DNA from 3 places in the Clostridioides sp. ZZV15-6383 genome. Region 3 is predicted to be linked to each of the others. Evidence: riboswitches for the same ligand, from Rfam matches in the RefSeq annotation. Region 3 holds a riboswitch; each other region holds the start of a gene.
What was found. Region 3 has a riboswitch for cobalamin ahead of KGF42_RS13450 (cobyric acid synthase). Riboswitches for the same ligand answer to the same signal wherever they lie in the genome.
Positions count from the first base shown of each region.

Region 1: it holds a riboswitch for cobalamin, as region 3 does, so the genes downstream of both, KGF42_RS04715 (ABC transporter substrate-binding protein) here and KGF42_RS13450 (cobyric acid synthase) in region 3, are expected to answer to the same signal.
Region 2: it holds a riboswitch for cobalamin, as region 3 does, so the genes downstream of both, KGF42_RS13005 (energy-coupling factor ABC transporter permease) here and KGF42_RS13450 (cobyric acid synthase) in region 3, are expected to answer to the same signal.

Region 1 covers NZ_JAGWCV010000007.1:89,289-95,415, forward strand. Annotated here, with positions in the region: gene KGF42_RS04705 (ABC transporter ATP-binding protein) at 120-1,316, opposite strand; gene KGF42_RS04710 (iron ABC transporter permease) at 1,319-2,344, opposite strand; gene KGF42_RS04715 (ABC transporter substrate-binding protein) at 2,417-3,547, opposite strand; cobalamin riboswitch at 3,704-3,886, opposite strand; gene KGF42_RS04720 (dihydrodipicolinate synthase family protein) at 4,025-4,918, opposite strand; gene KGF42_RS04725 (fumarylacetoacetate hydrolase family protein) at 5,000-5,902, opposite strand; gene KGF42_RS04730 (UxaA family hydrolase) at 5,953-6,127, opposite strand, start outside.
Region 2 covers NZ_JAGWCV010000036.1:2,304-8,430, forward strand. Annotated here, with positions in the region: gene KGF42_RS12995 (AAA family ATPase) at 1-886, shown strand, start outside; gene KGF42_RS13000 (nitric oxide reductase activation-like protein) at 900-2,675, shown strand; cobalamin riboswitch at 2,807-3,000, shown strand; gene KGF42_RS13005 (energy-coupling factor ABC transporter permease) at 3,185-3,937, shown strand; gene KGF42_RS13010 (energy-coupling factor ABC transporter substrate-binding protein) at 3,927-4,211, shown strand; gene cbiQ (cobalt ECF transporter T component CbiQ) at 4,214-4,912, shown strand; gene KGF42_RS13020 (energy-coupling factor ABC transporter ATP-binding protein) at 4,905-5,723, shown strand; gene KGF42_RS13025 (DUF3553 domain-containing protein) at 5,974-6,127, shown strand, end outside.
Region 3 covers NZ_JAGWCV010000038.1:14,265-20,391, reverse strand. Annotated here, with positions in the region: gene cobU (bifunctional adenosylcobinamide kinase/adenosylcobinamide-phosphate guanylyltransferase) at 1-533, shown strand, start outside; gene cobS (adenosylcobinamide-GDP ribazoletransferase) at 543-1,316, shown strand; gene KGF42_RS13455 (histidine phosphatase family protein) at 1,336-1,950, shown strand; cobalamin riboswitch at 2,017-2,196, shown strand; gene KGF42_RS13450 (cobyric acid synthase) at 2,311-3,825, shown strand; gene KGF42_RS13445 (cobyrinate a,c-diamide synthase) at 3,864-5,240, shown strand; gene cbiB (adenosylcobinamide-phosphate synthase CbiB) at 5,241-6,127, shown strand, end outside.

The DNA of each region.
Region 1 (6,127 bases), on a different contig from region 3:
CATTGTTGAAATGATGAAAATATATTTGATTTCATACAAAAAAGAGTGCCTCATGAACTAAACAGTTCATTTTGAGACACCCACTTTTTATATTTCACAAGTACATTTTATTTTGAAGGTTATAGTAAATTATTCATATTAATACTATCTACCATTTGGGAAACTTTATCTATATATTCTATATTATTGTACAGATTATTATAATACTTATGACTCTCATCTCTATTTCTAAAAGAATAAACTTTTTTATTTAACTTCAAAGCCTCTTTTATAATATCTATATTCCTTTTGTTTATTTCACCTACATTAAATCCAGTATCTATTATAACCTTAGAGTTACTTAGGCTCTTAATGGCCAAATCGAAACTCTCATCGCTTATCAACTCAAATGGCTTTTCTGTAAACATCTTTATGCCCATAGTTCTACCAATTTCATAATCAATATCATTTTCATGTATTATTCCAGAGTATAGACCTATACCTTTTTTAGTAAAAGCTCTATAAATTGGAGTTGCTTTACCCCCACCACCAATTATAAAAACTTCATTTTTAGATTTATTACTAATTTCTACTGCACCTAAAAGACTATTAAAATTTTTATCATCCAACTCATAAAGCGAATTTATAATATCCTCATCTACTACATCTTCAGGTTGACCATAAGCTATGACTTTATTATTTTTTATAAGAGCAACCTTATCACAACTTTTTAATGCTATATCTATTTCATGTAGTGAAAGTATTACTGATATTAACTTTTCTTTACTTAGTTTCTTTAGTATGTTTATGAGCTCCAATCTATGTTTTATATCCAAATGAGTTGTCGGCTCATCCAATATAATTATTTCTGGTTCTTGAACGAGAGCTCTTGCAACCAACACCTTTTGTTTTTCTCCATCACTTAGTTCATCAAAATATCTTTTCTTTAAATGTAATGCATCTACAGACTCCAATGCTTCGTCTACCATTATTAAATCCTTTTTAGATAGACTCCCAAAAAATCCTGTATACGGATACCTTCCTATATTGACTATATCTTGTACAGTCATTAAGTCACCTAATAATCTATTTGTAAGTACTAAAGCCATTTTTTTTGATAATTCTTTTCTGGATATATGATTTACATCTATATCATTCAAATATATCTCACCTTTTATTGGTGTTATAAGTTTAGATAAGGACCTCAATAGGGTAGTTTTTCCAGCTCCATTACTTCCCAAAAGACATAGTATTTCTCCATTTTTTACTTCTATATTTATATCACTTACAACTACTTTGTTATTGTATCCTACACTTAAATTATTAGTTTTCAACATATCTAAGTCCTATCCTTCCTTTTCATCAATAGCATCACTACAATTGGAGCTCCTAATAAAGATGTTATAGTGCTTATTGGTAATTCTACTGGTGATAAAATTACTCTTGATATCAAATCACAAAGAGCTGTAACTATACTTCCTAAAAATATTACCACTGGTATTAAAACTCTATTATCTGATGTCTTAAATATCAATTTTGAAATTTGTGGTACTGCAAGTCCAATAAATCCTATAGGACCTGCAAATGCTGATACTATTGCAGCTAGTATACTAGATATAAATACTATCAAAACCCTAAAAAATTTTATATTTATACCAATACTTTTTGCATATTCTTCTCCCAGTAAAAAAGCATTTAAAGGTTTTATTATGAAGATAGTCATCAAAAGACCTAACATACCAACTATTATAAGTATTTCTACCTTTTCCCATGTAAATCCAGAAAAACTCCCCATAGACCACACAGTAAATTCCTTTAATTTTTCACTATTTGCAAATGATTGTAACACATTTGTTATACCACTACACACATATCCAGTCATAATTCCTATTATTAAAAGAGTTGTTATATTCTTTACCTTATTTGCAAATAGAATGACTATAGACATTACAATCAGAGCTCCTATAAATGCTGCCACAAATATACTCATTGAATTTATACTTTCAAATCCCAATGTATACCCCCCCAAAATCATAAGTGCTACTGACAAAGTAGAACCTGAAGATACACCTAATATATATGGTTCAACTATTGGGTTTTTGAAAAATATCTGTAGTAAGATACCTGATACGGCTAGACAGGCTCCACCTACCATAGTTGCAAGTACTCTAGGGATTCTTATATTGTAGATTATTTTATAATGTTCTGTATTATCCATACCTCTTAATACAACATCTATTATTTCCTTAAATTCAATTTTTACAGAACCAAATGCTACACACACTAAAAAAGTAAGTATCATACCTATAATTATCGCTATAAATACTGTAGTATTCCTTATTCTAATTTTATTGATAAAATCCATTTATATACTCCTCTTATCAAAACTATATTAACTAAACTCTATAAAACCTATCTTTTAGTGTCGTCTTATATACTATTTATCATAGTTTATATAATGTTTGATTTTTTCACCTGTAGTTCCTGGATGAAACATCTCAACTAAATCTACTATTAATTCGTCTGTCTTATCTACTGATTGATAATAATCTGGAGCAAACACCCATAGGTTTCCATTTTTTACAACATCCAAATCAGCCAACATAGGTGCACTAGATTTTATAGAATCTAAGTTTGGTGCATAATCTGAACTTGATGAGTATACAAATATATCTGCATCCTTTGCAACTTCATGTAATTGCTCAATGCTCACTCGTCCTTCATTTGAATCTATTGAAGCACATGCATTTATTCCACCAGCCATTTTTATCATATTGTCTACATATGAGTCTTTAGGTGCTATATAAGCATTTCCTTCATATACAGATGCCCATACAACTTTAGGCTTAGTTTTATTTTTTATTTTGTTACTTACCTCTTCTATTCTTTGTACTGTTTTATCTAGTTCACTAGTAGCTATATCTTCTTTATCATAAAATGCAGCTATTAAGCTTGTCCACTCCATCCTTCCAAATGGATTTTGCTCTTTATATTCATTATCCACAACATAATTAAGCCCTAATTCTTTTAGTTTGTCAATAAATTTTGTATCAGCTTCTGATAAGCCACTACTCACTATAGTTAAATCAGGATTTAAGTCTACTATTTTTTCATAATCTGGTGCTAAATTTGAACCAACATAATGTATCTTTCCATTTTTCATTAAATCTTTAATTTCTTTAATAGTCCAATACTGTTCTTCTGTTGTTACTGCTTTTATACTATCTAGTTCATCTATTGTTCTTAGAGAACAAGCTTGTGTTGTAGATGCTATTAATACATTGTCCACAGGTGTTCTAACTATATTAGAATTTTTATACTTTGCAGGAATTTTAATCTTCTTAGGGATTAAAATTAGTTCTCGATTATCTCCATCAGTTACTTTTTTAATTCCATCTTCTAAATATTCAACACTAAATCCACTTGCATATTTTAATTCTAACTTCTTACCACTACTAACTTGTGTATTATCTTTATCATCTTTACTACATCCTATAAGACCTCCTACCAAAAAAATTACCATAACAATTAAAAAAAACTGCTTTAAAACATTTGATTTAAATTTCATCTCTTTCACTCCAATATTTTATTTTTTATGAGTGGCTAAAAACTTTAATAAAATAAAAAACTTCTCCTAATTTAATAAGGAGAAGCTTATATATCAACTTTACAAAAAATGAATTGATATTTCATTTTATTATAAAGTACAATCTCCACCCTAAATTGCACCTATGTAATACTGGGCAGGTCTCCTGACTCACGGCTTCTCCTCCATCATCCTTCCCAAAATTTTTTATAAATTTCAGTGGATTTTGATTTTGTATCCGTATACAGTAGCGGGGGCTGTAGTGAATTTACATCACTTTCCCTATTAAACTAATATAGTACCCTAGTATTATTTAATTTAATTTTTATTAAGATAATTGTAGTTTATTGTTGACTACTTTGCAAGATTGATTTAACATATATAAAAAAAGAGTGTTTAAAATGATTATAAAAATCAGTTTAAAACCCTCTTTTTTTGTTAATATATTTAATTAAGTAGTTAATATATATTTAATTCATTCATCAATTTTTTAATTTCACATACTTGCTTTTCATTTGGTTTTATAAATGGGGCAGTCATATAATCGCTTATTTGTAATCCTCTGATAGTCATAGCTTTTTTCATTGCTGGTATAAATGGATTTGTTATTAAGTAAAAATCCATTGCTTTATTGATATATTTTTGAATTTCTATAACCTTATCCATATCTTTACTGTTATAAGCTTCAGCCCATTTAGAACAAACTTCTGGAATTAAATTTGATAGTCCACCTATACAACCTGCTCCTCCAGACATTAGATTATGTATAAAGTTTTCATCATAACCACTATATATCTTAAAATCCGGGAACTCTGCTTTCATAGTATTTATTAAATCTCTAGTGTGTCCCATCAAGGTTACTGTATCCTTATATCCAACTATGTTTTTATGTTTTCTTACAAGTCTTAATGTAAGCTCTGGACTTAAATCATAACCAGTTCTATCTGGATAATTGTATAAATATATTTCAGCTTCTGTATTTTTAGCTATCTCACTATAAAACATCTCAATGCTATCATCATCAAGAGAGAAATAATAAGGGCTTATTATCATAACTCCATCTGCTCCACTATTATGTGCATAGTTTGAAAGCTCTATAGATTCATCTACACACATACGACTTGTACCTATAAACACTTTTACTCTCTTATTGACATGACTAGTTACTAAATCTATAAGTTCTTTTTGCATATCCATAGACATATTAAAGAACTCTCCAGTACTTCCCATTATAACTAGACCATCTACACCCCCATCTATAAGATAGTCGTATACTTTTTTATTTCCTTCTTTATCTAAATTTCCTTCTTCATCAAATATTGTAACAACTGGTGTCAAAAATTCTGCTTTCATAATTTAAACTCCTAAAATTTATTTTAATATGTTCATTTAATACATTCAGATTCTGCCTTAATATTAGCTATATTAAAACATTTACTTAATGTGATTTCTTAAAATTCCAATACTTTCAATCTCACATTCAATTACATCTCCACTACTCATATATCGTGGAGGTGAAAAGCCCATCCCAACTCCAGAAGGTGTACCAGTAGCTATAATATCTCCAGCCTCTAAAGTCATACCTTTTGAAAGTTCTGAAACTATATCTGAAATGTCTGATATGAATAACCTTGTATTAGAACTTTGTCTTTCTTCACCATTTACTCTACTACATACTTTAAGTTTTATAGGAAAAGAAATTGCACTTTTATGTAGGATACATGGTCCTAAAGATGTAAATGTATCTAATCCCTTTCCTCTAAACCATTGAACATGCTCTCTTTGCAACTTTCTAGCAGAAATATCATTTATAACAGTGTACCCAAAGATATAATCTTCGACCTCTTCTTTTTTAATATTAACACCTGTCCTACCTATTACTACTCCAAGTTCAACTTCATAGTCTAGTTGATTATTTATATCAAAATGACCATCTATCTCATCTTCTGGACCTATCGCTCTTGTCACACGTTTTGTAAAATATACTGTTTTTTGGGGCTCTTCAAAACTATTATCAAAGTAAGTTTGAGTTTCTTCAAGATGGTCTTTATAGTTCACTCCCACACATAAAATATCATGTATAGGTTTTTCTATAGGAGCATGTATAGTACATCTTTCTCTCTCAAAAGCGTTATAATTATAGAATATCCCTTCATTTATAATAGATTTTAACTTCATAATATCGTCTTGAGATATATTTTGAATCAAATCATTTAAATCCTTAAAAGAATTACTAAGATTTAAAGAGTTAATATCTATAATAAATAACTCATCTTTAGAAAAAACTCCAATCTTTTTATACTCATTTTCTCCTTCAGTAAAACTAATAAACTTCATAACCTCACCCTTATATTAAAATTCTATGTAATCAACCTATTACTTAAATCTTATACATAGTTACATACTCTAGCTATTGCCATTTCAGTATATCCAAGAGACTCTGCTTTTGATTGTTTTCCATTTGCTACATCTATAACCATATCTAACAAATCATCTGTTAGTTCTTCCATTGTCTGTGGACCATATATAACTGGGCTAGCATCAAAATCCATATTATCTTCC
Region 2 (6,127 bases), on a different contig from region 3:
GCTTATTGAAGATATAATGTATTTTAGAAATTATTATGGATTAGAAAAAGATTTAGAATATAGAGTAACAAAGTCTAAAACTTATTTTTATGGAAAAGACATATTATCTATGTGTATAGCAGCTTTTTTAGAAGAAGAAAATATATTATTATCAGGACCAAAGGCAACAGGAAAAAACTTACTTGCGGATAATTTGGGTGAGATATTTAATAGACCTCAGTGGAATACATCATTTCATATAAATACAGATAGTTCAACACTTATAGGTACAGATACATTTATAGACAATGAAGTTAAACTTAGAAGAGGTTCAGTTTATGAATGTGCTATTAATGGAGGTTTTGGGGTATTTGATGAAATTAACATGGCAAAAAATGATGCTATAGTTGTAGTACATTCAGCTTTAGATTATAGAAGAATAATTGATGTACCTGGATATGAGAGAGTCAATCTACATCCAGCAACAAGATTTATTGGGACTATGAACTATGAATATGCAGGGACAAAGGAACTTAATGAAGCCCTAGTATCTAGATTTATGGTAATAGACATTCCTCCTATAGAAGAAGATAAGCTAATGATGATTTTAAAAAATGAATTTTCGGATGCAGATGAAGAGAAATTAATTCATTTTGCAGGGATATTTTTAGACTTACAATTAAAATCTCAAAATGGTGAGATATCTAGTAAAGCTATTGATTTACGTGGACTTATGGCATCTCTTAAGACTATAAGGAGAGGATTGAAACCAACTCTTGCAATTAATATGGGGCTTACAGGAAAGACTTTTGATATATACGAGAAAGAAATGGTTGGAGATGTAATTAAAACTAGAATACCTAGTAAATGGGAGAGTACAGATGTGTTTCCAATAAGTCATATTTAATATAGGTGAAATTATGAAATGGATATATGATGATTATGAATTTGAAAATAGAGCCAATAACTTATCTTGGACAATAGCTGGAGACTACAATGAAAATATAGATATATCAGAAAAAGATTATTCTTCAAAGGAAATAGGTCTGTATTTTGCAATAGTTGCAGGTGCTAGAAGAAAGTATGTTGATTGGGATATAGTTAAAAAATATCTTACAAATAGAATACGAAAAGGGTACAACAAAGATATTATATTGGGTCTAATTCAAGTTATATTAAATACAATAGTTGAAGAAAAGGCCATTAAAGATAGACCAGGGATAGAAGATATAAGAAAAAATGCTTATAAAGATATTGTTTCACGTTTTACCAAAATACATAATGACAATATTATGGATAAAATTAAATATGCGTTTATACTTTATAGCATGGGCAAACATCCAGCATTAGACAGTATGACTAGAAGGATAGTTAATGATATAAGAAATATAGATACGAATCAAGATATTATGGAGATTTTAAAAGCATTAGATGTTATATATTTAACTTATTTTGAATATATATTAAATGGAGAAGAAAGCAATTCTACATATGATGAAAATAATGTAAAAGATGTTGAAGTAAACTTTGATACATTTGCTGATTTTATGTATGAAGAACTTTATAGTGATGAAGAAGAAAATATTATTGAAAGTGATATAGACTCAATATCTTCGTCCATGCTTGTAGAAGGAATAGGAGATTTTGATAATTCTCAATCTAATAATTCGGCAGATAGAGTTATATATGTTGATGAAGATACTGCAAATAAAATATATTCAAAAATAGAACATTATTATGGAAAAACTTATTTAAGTAAAGGTGAAATTAAAAAGATTGAAACACAAAACTGTAGAAACGTTCATGAAGGTTGTAGAATACACTTTACAGATGGAGTTCTTAGAAGTGAATGTAATAATGTATTTCAACTAAAATATGTAACAAGACAAAAGGAAAATAATTTAGGAAAATTTAGAGAACATGCTAGAATGTATAGACAACAGATAAAGAGATTAAAAGAAAGTCTTGCTAGAATTTTAATAGAAGAAAATGCTAAAACAAGAGTATACTCTGATTGTGGTACTATCTTAGCAAATAGAGCTTGGAGAGTGGGTAGAAGTAATAATAATAAAATATTTTATAAAGATATAGAAAATGAAAAAGGTAAATATGTTATTGATATATTATTGGATGCAAGTGGCTCTCAAAGTAGAAATCAAGGAAATGTGGCAATTCAAGCTTACATAATTGCAAATGCTCTAACAGAAGTTGGAATACCAAATAGAGTTATGGGATTTTCTAGTTTTTTAGATTATACAATATTAAAAAGATTTAAAGATTATGATGATGGGATAAAAAATAGTGAAAATATATTTGAGTATTTTTGTGCTGGTAATAATAGAGATGGTTTGGCTATAAAATCTATATGTAGTGGTCTAATAAATAGAGATGAAGAAAATAAAATTTTGATAGTTCTTAGTGATGGAAGACCAAATGATGTAAAGATAGGAAAAAATAGTGAGAGAACCTTAAGAGGAGAAAAAGCTTATAGAGGGATAGTTGGTTTGAGAGACACAGCCAATGAAGTAAGAAAGGCTAGAAAACAAAATATATTGGTATTAGGAGTATTTACAGGTAAAGAATCAGAGCTTGAAGCTGAAAGATTAATATATGGAAATGATTTCATATATTCGAGAGATATAACTAGATTTTCTGATGTGGTTTCAATGTATTTAAAGAAGATAATTAGAAATTAATAAACTTACAAAAAAGAATTTATATACATAAAAATATAAAAATGAATAAAATCTGTAAAAAATGTAGAAATTTTCACAGAAAAGGTATACAATGATTTATATAGAAAATGATTTAAGAATAAGTTAAAAATTAAATATATAATATTATAGGTTCTTCAAGCAAGATTAATAGGGAAAAAGGTTGAATTCCTTTACAGCCCCCGCTACTGTGATGCAGACGAAACTTTTGTTAGCCACTATGATGATGGTTTTTTATATCTCATGGGAAGGAAGAGGAGTAGGAAGAAGCTAAGTCAGGAGACCTGCCTAAAATATTAAAGTAATTTCTTCGGGGATGGAGAAAGTTTCTTATAATAATTATACAGATATATTTATTTTATGTGTTTGTATTTGGATTGTGGAAAATTAGAAGCCTAACCATCGTGTTAGGCTTTTTTATTTTATTAAATAAATCAGACATTTTATTATTTATATTTTAATTATTGGAAAGGGAGAGAGGGGATACTAAGATGAAACAAAATATCAAATTGGGGATTATAGCAGCACTTATGTTAATTATTTTGACTCCAGTTACATCAAATGCAATGCACATAATGGAAGGTTACTTACCAGTAAAATGGTCTATAGCATGGGGAGTTATATTTATACCATTTTTTTTAGTAGGACTAAAATCAATTGGAAAAATAGTAAAACAAGACCCTAAAAAGAAAGTATTATTAGCTCTATGTGGAGCATTTGTGTTTGTATTATCAGCACTAAAAATACCTTCAGTAACAGGAAGTTGCTCACATCCTACTGGAGTCGGTCTTGGAGCGATAATGTTTGGACCAAGTGTAATGTTTGTTCTTGGAACTATAGTTTTAATATTCCAAGCATTACTATTAGCACATGGAGGAATAACTACTTTAGGAGCGAATGCTTTTTCAATGGCTATTATAGGGCCAATTATATCGTTCTTAATATTTAAGGTGTTAAAGAAAAAAGATGGAAATAATGCTATGCCAGTATTTCTTGCAGCAGCAATAGGAGATTTGGCCACATATACAATAACTTCAATACAATTAGCACTGGCTTTCCCAGACCCATCAGGTGGAGTTATGGCTTCTGCAATTAAGTTTTTAGGAATTTTCTTTATGACTCAAATACCAATAGCAATAGCAGAAGGTATACTTACTGTAATTGTATATAATTTAATTACAGAAAACGGAGAAAAAAGCATACTAGAAAATAATGATAAAGGAGTTAAAGTTAATGAGTGCTAAAACAAAAACAAAAACTAACATATTATTACTTTTATTAGTAGTGGCTCTTATTATATTTCCATTACTTGTTAACTCAGGTGCTGAATATGGAGGAGCAGATGGTCAAGCTGAAAGTGAAATTACTAAGATAAATCCAAATTACAAACCGTGGTTTAGCAGTCCTTATGAGCCACCAAGTGGAGAAATAGAAAGCTTATTATTCTCTGCACAAGCAGCTTTAGGTGCTGGTGTAATAGGATACATATTAGGTCTTCAAAAAGGAAAGAGAAGTTAATCATGCTTATAATTGATAAATATGCATATACAAATAGATTAAGTAAAGTAAATCCAAACAAAAAAGTAGCCATAGGAGTAATATTTTTGATTGCTTCTATGGTAATACAAAATATATTTATTTTAAGTGGAATTATGATTTTAATGAGTATTCTAGTTGTTTGTGTGGCTGGAATAGATTTAAAAAACTATTTAAAATTACTTAGAATACCAATGTACTTTTTATTTCTTAGTATAGGAATAACTCTTGTAAATATATCTTTTAATAAAGCAGACTTATTATATAGTTTTAAGTTTTTTAGTTTCAATGTAGGAATATCAAAGGCATCTATTGATATGTCTATTCATGTGTTGTTTAGAGCTATGTCTTGTTTGACTTGTGTGTATTTTTGTATACTTACAACTCCTTTTAATCAATTAATATTCTTCTTTAAAAAGTTGCATTTACCTGATACTTTTGTTGAGTTATCAATGTTAATATATAGGTTTATATTCATATTTTTAGAAGAATTTTCAGAAATATACAAGTCACAAGAGTTAAGATTTGGGTATATAAATTTAAAAACTTCATATAAATCCTTAGGAATTCTTGGAAGTATGCTGTACAAAAGACTTATGACAAGGTATGATGATATGTGTATATCATTAGACATAAAATTGTATGATGGTAAATTTCACATAGTAGGGGATAATGATGTTTAAAGTAAATAATTTAACGTATCAATATGAAAAAAATGCCAATGCATTATTGAACATTAATATGGATTTTTCAAAGGGAAATGTTATAGGTATAATAGGTTCAAATGGTTCAGGAAAATCAACATTATTTATGAACTTAATGGGGATATTAAAACCTACATCTGGAGAAATTCTTTTTAAAGAAGAAAAGTTAAAGTATGATAAAAAAAGTTTATACAATCTTAGAAAAAATGTAGGTATTGTGTTTCAAGACCCAGAAAAACAAATTTTTTATTCAAAAGTATATGATGATATAGCATTCGCAATGAGAAACATTGGTATGGATGAAAAAACAATTAAAGAGAGAATAAGCAAAGCTCTAGTAGCTGTTAATGGAATAGATTTTATAGACAGACCAGTACATTTTCTTAGTTATGGTCAGAAAAAAAGGGTAGCAATAGCATCAGTTATAGCAATGGAAAATGAAATTGTATTACTTGATGAGCCTACAGCTGGTCTAGACCCAGTAAGTACTAGGTCTATCGTAGATATAATAAAGGGATTAAATAAAAATAATATAAAAATAGTAATATCCAGTCATGATATGAATTTAATGTATGAAATATGTGATTACATATATGTATTGGATAAAGGGATTTTGATTGATGAAGGAAAGGCAGAAGATGTATTTATAAATGAAAATAATATAATACAAGCTGGCTTAGAATCCCCATGGTTGGTAAAAGTACATAAAAATATGAATTTACCTTTATTTAAGAAAGAAGAAGATTTGTATAAGTATTGGAAAGAAAGAGAACTTAATACAAACATATAATTAAGCCCTAAACCTATTTTTAAAAAATAGATTTATATATAATAACCCTTAACCTAGACCCCTTAAAGGTGCCTTATGATTCCCCAAATCATAAGGTTATTTTTTTGAGTAATAAAATAAATTGTATGGAAAAGTGTTATTTAATTGTAATATATTGGAAATAATCTATTAATATAATACATAATTATAATTTGAAGTAATTCATATTTTAGATTAAAATATATTTATGGCTGTTAACAGGAGGAGAAATATGAATTTAGATACATTAAATCCTGCTCAAAGAGAAGCAGTAGAAAAAACTGAAGGTCCAGTACTTATACTGGCTGGTGCTGGTTCAGGTAAAACTAAGGTATTAACAACAAGAATAGCATACCTTATAGAAGATAAAGGTGTACAAGCACCAA
Region 3 (6,127 bases):
GAGCTAGGTCAGGAAAGAGTAACTTTGCAGAAAAACTATGTTTGGACAAGCATAATAATACAGCCTATATAGCTACTTCTATTCCATTTGATGATGAAATGAAAGATAGAGTAAAAAAGCATCAAGAGAATAGACCTAGAAACTGGAATACATATGAAATATATGAAGATATATATTCCATAATTGAAGAGATATACAAAGAACATGAAACTGTTATACTGGATTGTGTAACATTATTAGTAAATAATCTAATGTTTAAACACAATCCAAATATAGAAGACTCTACTCAAGAAGAAATAAATAAATTAGAAGAGTACATAAAAGAACAAATTAGTAAACTTATTGAAGAAATAGAAAAAACAAATCTATACTTTGTATTTGTGACGAATGAATTAGGTATGGGAATTGTTCCTGGGAATAAACTTAGTAGGATATATGCTGACATTGTAGGTCGTATAAATCAATATATAGCATCAAAAAGTAATGAAGTTTATTTTGTAGTTAGTGGAATACCCATGAAAATAAAGGAGTAGTATGTGACTATGAAAAGATTTATTTTAATACTACAGTTTTTGACAAGGATACCTATAAAATTAAATGTAGGATTTGATGATGAATTTTATAAATCAATAGTATATTTTCCACTTGTAGGTTTTGTCATAGGTATATTAACCTATTTAGTAGGATGGATTTCTATGCTTTTATTTGAACCATTTATAGCTTCTATAATAATAACTCTAGCTGGTGTCTTAATTACAGGAGGACTTCATATAGATGGATTAGGAGATACATTTGATGCAATATACAGTTATAGAGATAAAGAAAAAATGCTTGAAATAATGAAAGATTCAAGATTGGGTACAAATTCACTTTTAGCAATTATGTTTGTACTTTTATTAAAAATTGGATTTATATACAATATAATAAGTAATAATTCATTATGGGTTATAATTTTTATGCCAATGATTGCAAGGCTAGGAGTAATGTTATTGACATATAAAACTGTGACTCCAAGAGAAAAAGGAATGGGAAATTTATTTATAGGAAAATTGACTACAAGTATGTTAATAACAGCTATAATATACACATTATTAATAGTTGGTCTTATTACTAAATTTATATTCTTATTACCTAATATAGTGTTGATTAAGGTATTAGGTTCAGTTATAGTAGTTTTTATATTTATAATATTATTTAAAAAGCATATTTATGCAAAAATTGATGGAGTAACAGGAGATATATTAGGCTGTGGAATAGAACTTTCAGAGCTTGTATATTTGATTTACATATATTTGTTAATTTTTATGTTTTTTTAAACTAAAAAGTGGTGATAATATGATAAGATTAATATTAATAAGACATGCACTGACAGATGATAATAAAAAAGGAAAATTGTCAGGTCATATAAATAGTTGTATTAGTGAAGAGGGTGAACTGCAAATAAATAAAATTACTAGATATTTAAGTCATGAAAAAATAGACAAGATTTATACAACACCATCTACACGTACTAAAGATACAATAAAAAAAATATCAAAATTGAAATTATTAGAAATAGAAGAAAAAGAAGCTCTAAGAGAAATTAGTTTTGGAGACTTTGAAGGAATAACTTTTGAAGATATTAAAATCAAATATCCAAGTGAGTTTGAAAAAATGATAGAAGAAGGTAGTAACTATAGATATCCAAATGGAGAAAGTTTGGTAGACTCTTATGAAAGAGTGGCAAAAGAAATTGATAATATAATTTTAGAAAATGATAGTAATTCAGATACAAAAACAATACTTGTATGTTCTCATGCAGGAACAATAAGAAATATAATAACACACTTGATTTCTGGTAGTTATAAATATCACTGGAACTTTAAAATTGATAATGCATCTATTACAGTTTTAGAAGTTGATAGTGGATTTGCTGTAATAGATAAAATGAATTTTACAGACTTTATATAATTTAATCAAAACTAAATATTACAATATGTACTTGTAATATATCTGTAAAATTAACAATGAAAATAGAATATTAGATTAAAATTAGGTTCTTAATTAGATGTTAAAAGGGAAAAAGGTTAGATGCCTTTGCAGCCCCCGCTACTGTGAAACCAACGAAACTATAAATACCACTGTCAATTTGATGGGAAGGTTATAGAAGTAGGATGAAGTTAAGCCAGGATACCTGCCTAATTTAATTTAAAACAAGAGGTCTTCGGGGTGAAAGATTTTTAATTAATATATATAAAAGTCCTATCTTTAGAAGTATTAGGACTTTTTTTAATTTGTCTTTTAGTAAATTTTAACAAGGAGGGATGGAAAGTGGGGAAAAAAATAATGCTACAAGGAACAGCTTCAAATGTAGGTAAAAGTGTATTAGTAGCAGGATTATGTAGAATATTTAAGCAAGATGGTTACACTGTTGCTCCTTTTAAGTCACAAAATATGGCTTTAAATTCTTTTATAACTAAAGAAGGGTTAGAAATGGGAAGAGCACAAGTATTTCAAGCGGAGGCTGCAAAAATAGAGCCAATAGCTGATATGAATCCAGTTTTATTAAAGCCTTCTGGAAATAATAAAAGTCAAGTTATTGTAAGAGGTAAAGTTGTGGGAGAAATGCCTTCTTCTAAGTATCATGACTATAAATTGGAGTTAGTAGATGTATTAAGGGAAACCTTTAACAGCTTGAATTCAAGATATGATATTGTAGTTATGGAAGGTGCAGGAAGTAATGCAGAAATAAATTTAAAAGATAGAGATATATCTAATATGGGTATGGCAGAAATAGCTGATGCACCTGTAATAATAGTTGGAGATATTGATAGAGGTGGAGTATTTGCATCATTAGCTGGGACAATGCTTCTATTAAATGAAGACGAGAAAAAAAGAGTAAAAGGTGTAATAATCAATAAATTCAGAGGGAAAAAAGAACTTTTACAAGATGGTGTAAAGATGTTAGAAGACATCATAAAAGTACCTGTCATAGGAGTAGTCCCTTATACAGATATAAAAATAGAAGATGAAGACAGCGTAACCACTAGATTTAAGAAAAAAATGGATAAAAGTGATATACACATAGAAATAATTAGAACTCTACATATGTCAAATTTTACAGATTTTAATATATTTGAAACACAGGAAGATGTAAGTATTAGATATGTAGACTATGGAGAATCTTTGGGAAATCCAGACATGGTAATAATACCTGGAACTAAAAGTACTATAGACGATTTAACATATATAAGAAAAAGTGGTCTTGAGTCACAAATTAAAAATTTACATAGTCAAGGTAAATTGATATTTGGTATATGTGGTGGATATCAAATGTTAGGTAAAAAATTAAAAGACCCTTATCATGTTGAAAGTGAAATTGAAGAAGTTAATGGAATGGGTCTTTTAGATACAGAAACAATATTTGAGAAAGAAAAGACTACAACACAGGTAGAGGCTACCATTATTGAATGTAGTAGTGAATATATGAATGACCTCAAAGGTAAGAAAGTAAAAGGTTATGAAATTCATATGGGTATTACAAATCGAGGTAATGATGTAAGAAGCTTAGATTTGATAACCAAAAAACTGGATAAAGAGGTTAATTATACTGAAGGAAGTGTAAATAAAGAAGGGAATGTAATTGGGACTTATCTTCATGGAATATTTGATGAAATAAGTTTTACAAGAGCAATTTTAAACAATATAAGAAAGAAAAAAGGCTTAGAAGAATTAGAAAGTAAAGTAAACTCTTTTAATGAATTTAAGGATAAAGAGTATGATAAGTTAGCTGATTTTTTAAGAGAACATTTAGATATAGAAAAAATATATGAGATTATGAAATAAGGGTAACTTTTATTTATAATTTAGGTAGGAGGTGTATTATGAAAAAAATTTTAATTGCGGGTACTAGTAGTGGAGTAGGTAAAACAACAATATCATTAGGAATAATGCAAGCTTTGGTTAAGAGAAATATGAAAGTACAGCCATATAAAGTAGGGCCAGACTATATAGACCCTTCATATCACACTTTTATAACTGGAAGACATTCCAGAAATTTAGATTCTTATATGCTAGATGATGAAAAAATAAAGTATATAGTAAATAAGTCCTCAAAGGACGCAGATATTTCAGTAATAGAAGGTGTTATGGGGTTATATGATGGATTTGGAATAGATTTAGATAATTGTACAAGTTCACATACTTCAAAGGTACTAAAATCACCTGTTATATTAGTTATAAATGGAAAATCTATGGCAGCGTCTAGTGCTGCTATGGTACTTGGATATAAGGAACTAGATAAAGATGTAAATATAAAAGGTGTCATAGTAAACAATGTAAAGACTAGTAGCCATTATCAAATAATCAAGAGTTCTATAGAAAAGTATTGTAATGTTGAAGTGTTGGGGTACTTTCCTCCAAATAATAAATTTTCTTTAGAATCTAGACATTTAGGATTAGTTCCTAGTGTAGAAATGAAATCATTAAGAGAAAAATTTTACACTCTAGCAGATGAAATTGAAAACTATATAGATATTGATAGAATAATTGAAATATCAGAAAGTGACGAATTTGAGAGTGATTTTGATTTTCAAACTTTGATAGAAAATAATAAAATAAAAGAACACATTAATAATAAATCAATAGCTATAGCATATGATAAAGCATTCAATTTTTATTATAGAGAAAATATAGAGCTATTAGAAGAACTTGGGTTAGAAATAAACTACTTTAGTCCTCTTGAAGATACATCAGTACCAAATTCAGATTATATTTATATTGGAGGAGGTTTTCCAGAGATATTTGGAAAAGAGCTAGAAGCAAATGAATCAATGAGAACTTCTATATTAGAAGCACATAATAATAACATACCTATTTATGCAGAATGTGGAGGGCTGATGTATCTAGGTGAGAAACTATTGAATCAAGAAGAAGAAGAATTTAATATGGTTGGTATATTCAGTGGAATTAGCAGGATGACATCTTCCTTAAAGAGATTTGGGTACTGTATTGGTGTAGCCAAGGAAAATACTCTTTTATCTAAAAAAGGGGAATCTATTAAAGGACATGAGTTTCATCATTCAATATTTGAAAGTGATGAAAAATGTGTATATTCAATGAAAAAAGAAAGGGATGGAAATATAGTAGAAGAGTGGGATGGTGGTTATAGTAAAGGAAACACTCTAGTTACATATCTTCATACTCATTTTTATAATAACTTAAGCTGTATAGAAAATTTTTTGAATAAAGGAAATGAGTAAATGAATATTTTATCTATTTATATAGGATATGTAACAGACTTAATTGTAGGAGACCCATATTCTTTTCCTCATCCAGTGAGATTTATTGGTAAACTTATAAATTTTACTCAAGGTATAATAAGGAAGGTATCTAAAAATGATAGGCAGTTAAAATTTGGTGGATTTATATTATGGTTTATAACTGTTGGAATAACATATTTAATAACTTATGCTATAGTGAAGTTATTTAGTTTTAATATATTATTGAGTATTGTAATAAATAGTTTTATAATTTATACAACACTAGCCACAAAATGTTTAAAAGATGAAGCATTGAAAATCTATAATGTATTAAAAAGTGAAGATATAGAAAAGTCTAGAATTCAGCTATCTTATATAGTAGGGAGAGATACCACCAGTTTAAGTGAGTCTGAGATAATAAGAGCAACTGTAGAAACTGTTGCGGAAAATACTGTAGATGGTATAATTGCGCCTATGTTTTATGCCTTTATTGGAGGAGCACCACTTGCTATGGCATATAAAGCTATAAATACATTGGATTCAACAGTTGGATATAAAAATAAAAAATATAAAGATATTGGTTTTGCTTCTGCTAAGATTGATGATATAGCCAATTATATACCAGCTAGAATATCTGTTATTCTTATGACGATTGGAAGTTTCTTTTTAAGTTATGACTATAGGAATTGTTTTAGGATTTCTATTAGAGATAGAAAGAATCATAAAAGTCCAAATTGTGCTTTTTCAGAAGGGGCTGTATCTGGTGCTCTAGGAATACAATTAGGAGGTACCAATGTTTATTTTGGGGAAAAAGTGTATAAGCCAACAATAGGGGATAAGCTTAGGGATATAGATAAAGAGGATATAATTAAAACTAATAAAATTAT